One region of the Phenylobacterium parvum genome, then DNA from elsewhere that is predicted to be linked to it. Evidence: predicted binding sites of a transcription regulator. Region 1 holds the regulator's gene; the other holds the start of a gene.
What was found. Region 1 encodes LexA, which represses DNA repair genes until DNA is damaged. Its sites were predicted from a motif close to ATGTTCNCNANNTGTTCT; they were not measured.
Positions count from the first base shown of each region.

Region 2: the regulator LexA is predicted to act here: its motif matches at 1,581-1,598, upstream of uvrA (excinuclease ABC subunit UvrA).

Region 1 covers NZ_CP029479.1:1,437,368-1,439,818, reverse strand. The annotation lists gene HYN04_RS06910 (ComEC/Rec2 family competence protein) at 1-1,147, shown strand, start outside; gene lexA (transcriptional repressor LexA) at 1,141-1,845, opposite strand; gene trpC (indole-3-glycerol phosphate synthase TrpC) at 1,940-2,451, opposite strand, start outside.
Region 2 covers NZ_CP029479.1:1,612,036-1,614,486, reverse strand. The annotation lists gene uvrA (excinuclease ABC subunit UvrA) at 1-1,513, opposite strand, end outside; gene HYN04_RS07735 (enoyl-CoA hydratase/isomerase family protein) at 1,634-2,437, opposite strand; gene HYN04_RS07730 (dipeptidase) at 2,437-2,451, opposite strand, start outside.

The DNA.
Region 1 (2,451 bases):
CTCCGGGGCGCCAGACCCGGCGGTGCGCTCGGCGGTCACCGCCTGCGCCGCCTTCGCCGCCATTCTCGCCGATCGCCGGGCGATCAGCCTTCGCACCCTGGCCCTGGCCGCCACGCTTCTCCTCATCCTGAGACCCGAGGCCGTCACCCAGCCCGGATTCCAGATGTCCTTCGCCGCAACGGCGGCCCTGGTCGCTCTGGCCGAAGCCTGGCCCCGCCCGGTCCGCGAGATCTCCGCACCTCTGTCGGTTCGTCTGGTTCAGGGAGCGGGCGCGGCCCTGGCGGCGGGGACGATGATCTCCCTCGTGGCGGGCCTGGCCACCGGCCCCTTCGCCCTGCAGCACTTCAACCGGGTGGCGGTCTACGGGCTGCCTGCAAACCTTCTCACCGAGCCGATCTCGACCCTGTTGCTGATGCCGGCCCTCGCCCTGGGCGTCCTCCTGTCGGCGGTGGGCCTGGGCGACCTGCCCCTTGCGGCGGCGGGGCTGGGCGTCGACGCTCTCAACGCCGTGGCCTCGGCCATCTCCGGACTGCCGGGCGCCGAGCGGGTGGTGGCCAGCGCCCCGCCCTGGACCCTGCCGGTCGCCTTCCTGGGCCTGCTTTTCATCTGCCTGTGGAGAGGTCCCCTCCGGTGGCTCGGCCTTCCCCTGGCCCTGGCCGTGAACCTGGCCCCGCGCCTGCCGTCCCCCGATCTCTGGGTGGCCCACGACGCGGCCTCCGCCGCCGTCCGCATCGAGACATCCGCCGTCGCCCTGCGGCCTGACGTGCGACGTTTCGGGGCGGAGGTCTGGTCCCGCCGCCGGGGGCTGGCGCTCGTTGCTGACCAAGGGGCGCGGCCTGGAGGTCTCGCCTGCGGCAACCATGCCTGCCAGCCGACGGGAGAAGGGCTGCCCGTGGCTTTCATCTGGACCCGCAGGCGCGGCGTCCTGGAGCGGGAGTTCAGGTCCGCCTGCGCCGGGGCCCAGCTGGTGATCCTGCGCGCGCCCAGACCATCAGGGCCCTGCGCGGCCCAGCTCGTTCTTGATGAGGCGGATTTCCAGCGCGGCGGCGCCCTGGAGCTCTGGCGCCGACCGGACGGCGGCTGGGACGCCCTGTGGTCCGGCCCCCTCAGGGGAAGCCGGCCCTGGGTCGCCCCGCCAGCTCAGTGATAGGCGCGGATCAGGCCGACCAGCTTGCCCTGCACCGCCACCTGGTCGGGTCCGAAGATCCGGGTCTCGTAGGCCGGGTTGGCGGCCTCCAGGGCGATCGAGGCGCCCTTGCGGCGGAGGCGCTTGAGGGTGGCTTCCTCGCCCATGACCAGGGCCACCACGATATCGCCCGAGTTTGCGGCGTCCGTGCGCCGGATGATCACTCGATCGCCATCGAGGATGCCGGCGTTGATCATGGAGTCGCCCTGGACCTCCAGGACAAAGTGCTCCCCGGACCCCAGGATGGCCTCGGGCACAGGCATGCGGTCGCGTTCCTGCTGGATCGCCTCGATGGGCGTACCCGCGGCGATCCGGCCGAGGACCGGCAGTTCGCGCGTGTCATTGGCGGCGTAGGGCGCAGCGGCGGGCGGCGGCGGGTCGCCGGGTTCCACGACCGAAAGGCGCGCAGGTCCGCGGCCCTTGGGCGGCGCCGAGGTCGTCGCCTGCTGGGGCAGCTTGACCACCTCCAGGGCTCGGGCCCGGTGGGGCAGGCGGCGCAGGAAGCCGCGTTCCTCAAGCGCAGTGATGAGGCGGTGGATGCCGGACTTGGACGCCAGGTCCAGAGCGTCCTTCATCTCGTCGAAGGACGGGGAGACGCCGGTCTCCTTGATGCGTTCGTGGATGAACATGAGCAGCTCGTGCTGCTTGCGGGTCAACATGTCCGGAGCCCCCTCCAGGGAACAAAGCAACAACGTGTGCGGATGTTCTTCTGGTGTTCTCTCGGAATGTCAAGCGGCCTGGATCTGTCGGGCCTCAGTCGCCCAGGAGGCTCCGGGTCGCTGCGGCGACATCGGCCTGCCGCATCAGGCTCTCGCCCACCAGCATGGCGAGGGCCCCCGACCGGGACAGGCGCGCCGCATCGGCGGGGGTGAAGATACCGCTTTCGGTGACAAGTCGAGTATTTTCAGGGACCTGGCTGGACAGTCTTTCCGTGACGCCCAGGTCCGTGACGAAGGTGCGCAGGTCGCGGTTGTTCACGCCGACCAGGGTCGCGCCCAGGGCGCCGGCGCGGCGCATCTCATCCTCGTCGTGGACCTCGACCAGGGCGTCCATGCCCAGGCGTCGGGCCTCCGACATCAGTTCGCCGGCGAGGCCATCGTCGACCATGGCCAGAATCACGAGGATGGCGTCGGCGCCCAGGGCCCGGGATTCGGCGACCTGCCAGGGATCGACCAGGAAGTCCTTGCGCAGGCAGGGCAGGGGGACCGCCGCCCGCGCGGCGACAAGATAGGCGTCATCGCCCTGGAAGCTGGGGCCATCGGTCA
Region 2 (2,451 bases), 170 kb from region 1:
TCCGCTGGCTCTCGCCGCCCGAGAGCGTGCCAGAGGCCCGGGACAGGTTCAGGTAGTCCAGGCCGACATTCACCAGGAAGCGGAGGCGGTCGTTGATCTCCTTCAGAATCCGGCGGGCGATCTCCATCTGCTTGGGCGTCAGCCGCCCCTCCAGGCTGGTGAACCAGGCGCCGGCCTCGCGGATGGACATGCGCGAGACCTCGCCGATGTGCCGGGCGTCGATCCGCACCGCGAGGGCCTCCGGCTTGAGACGATAGCCCTCGCAGGCCTCGCACGGCGTCTCGGACTGGAAGCGGCCCAGCTCCTCGCGCACCCAGGCGGAATCGGTCTCGCGCCAGCGGCGCTCGAGGTTGGGCAGGACCCCCTCGAAGGTCTTGTTGACCTCGTACTTCCGCGCATTGTCGTCGTAGACGAACAGGATCTTCTCGCCCGCCGAGCCATGCAGGACCACCTTGCGGGCGGCCTCGGGAAGGTCGCTCCAGGGCGCATCCATCGAGAAGGCATAATGCCTGGACAGGGCTTGGAGGGTCTGGGTGTAGAGGGGGGAGGGGCCCTTGGACCAGGGGGCGATGGCGCCCCCGTGCAGGGTGCGGCTGCGGTCGGGCACGACCCGGTCGGCGTCGAAGGCCAGCCGCGCGCCAAGGCCGTCGCAGGACGGGCAGGCGCCAAAAGGATTGTTGAACGAGAAGAGCCGGGGTTCGATCTCGGAGATGGTGAAGCCGGAGACCGGGCAGGCGAACTTCTCGGAGAAGATCAGTCGCCGAGGCTCATCCTCGCCCTCGGGACTGTCGGCCCACTCGGCCACGGCGATGCCGTCGGCCAGCCGCAGGGCGGTTTCCAGGGAGTCGGCGTAGCGGCTCTCAAGGCCGCCGCGGGTGACCAGTCGGTCCACCACCACGTCGATGTCGTGCTTGAACTTCTTGTCGAGGACCGGGGCGTCCTCGATCGGGTAGAAGGCGCCGTCGATCTTGAGGCGCTGAAAACCCGCCTTCTGCCACTCGGCGATCTCCTTGCGGTACTCGCCCTTGCGGCCGCGGACGACGGGGGCCAGCAGGTAGAGCCGCTCGCCCTCGGGAAGGGCCGACAGCTTGTCGACCATCTGCGAGACGGTCTGGCTCTCGATGGGCAGGCCGGTGGCGGGAGAGTAGGGCGTGCCGACCCGGGCCCAGAGCAGGCGCATATAGTCGTGGATTTCGGTCACCGTGCCCACGGTCGATCGCGGATTGCGGCTGGTGGTCTTCTGTTCGATGGAGATGGCGGGCGACAGGCCCTCGATCAGGTCGACGTCGGGCTTGCTCATCAGCTCCAGGAACTGGCGCGCATAGGCTGAGAGGCTCTCGACATAGCGCCTCTGGCCTTCGGCATAGATGGTGTCGAAGGCCAGCGAGCTCTTGCCTGAGCCCGACAGGCCGGTCAGCACGACCAGCTGGCCCCGCGGGATGTCGATGTCGACGTCCTTCAGGTTGTGCTCGCGGGCGCCCCGCACCCGGATGAAGTTCTGGTCGTCGGACATGGCGCGCTCGCCGCGGCCCGGTAACGGGCTAGCGGACTCCCCCTTGCAGAAAGCCCCGGATAACACCGGAACATGAGGCGAACAAGCGGCGCGGAGCCGCCGTCCGCCGGACCCTGTGCATCAGCTCTCGCGCGTGGCGTAGACCGGCTTGCGCTTCTCCAGGAAGGCGCGGACGCCCTCGCCGAAATCGCCGTCCTGGGCGCAGAGGATCTGGTTGCGGTCCTCCATGGCGATGGCCGCCTCCAGGCCCTGGGCGTCGATGGCGTGGTTCAGCGCCTCCTTGGTCAGGCGAAGGCCCAGGGGCGTGGCGTGCAGCATGTCGGCGGCGAAGTCCCGGGCCTCGGCCTCGAGGGCGTCGGGCTCGACGATCCGGCTGACCAGGCCCAACTGGTAGGCGCGCTCGGCGCCCATGAAACGGCCGGTCAGCATGTATTCGGCCGCCACCGAGCTGCCGACCATCCGGGGCAGGAAATAGCTGACCCCGATGTCGCAGGCCGACAGGCCGATGCGGATGAAGGCGGCGTTCATCTTCAGGGAAGGGGTGGCGATCCGCACGTCCGAGGCGAGGGCCAGGGCGAAGCCGCCGCCGCTCGCCGCGCCGTCGACGCAGGCGATGATGGGCTGGGGGCACCGGCGCATGGCGATGACGATCTCGCTGATCCGCCTCTGCCCGGTCAGGCCTGCGCCCACGGACCGGTCGGCGTTGTCGCCGCTGCGTTCCTTCAGGTCCAGGCCGGCGCAGAAGGCCCGTCCGGCCCCGCGCAGCACGACGACCCGCACATCCCGACGCCAGTAGAGGCCGGTGAAGAAGTCCCTCAGCTCCTCGACGAGCCGCGGATTGAGCGCGTTCAGCCGGTCGGGCCGGTTCATCGTCGCCCAGGCGACCTGGTCCTCGATGCGGACGTCCAGGTGTTCGTAGGTCATCAGTCAGCCTTTCC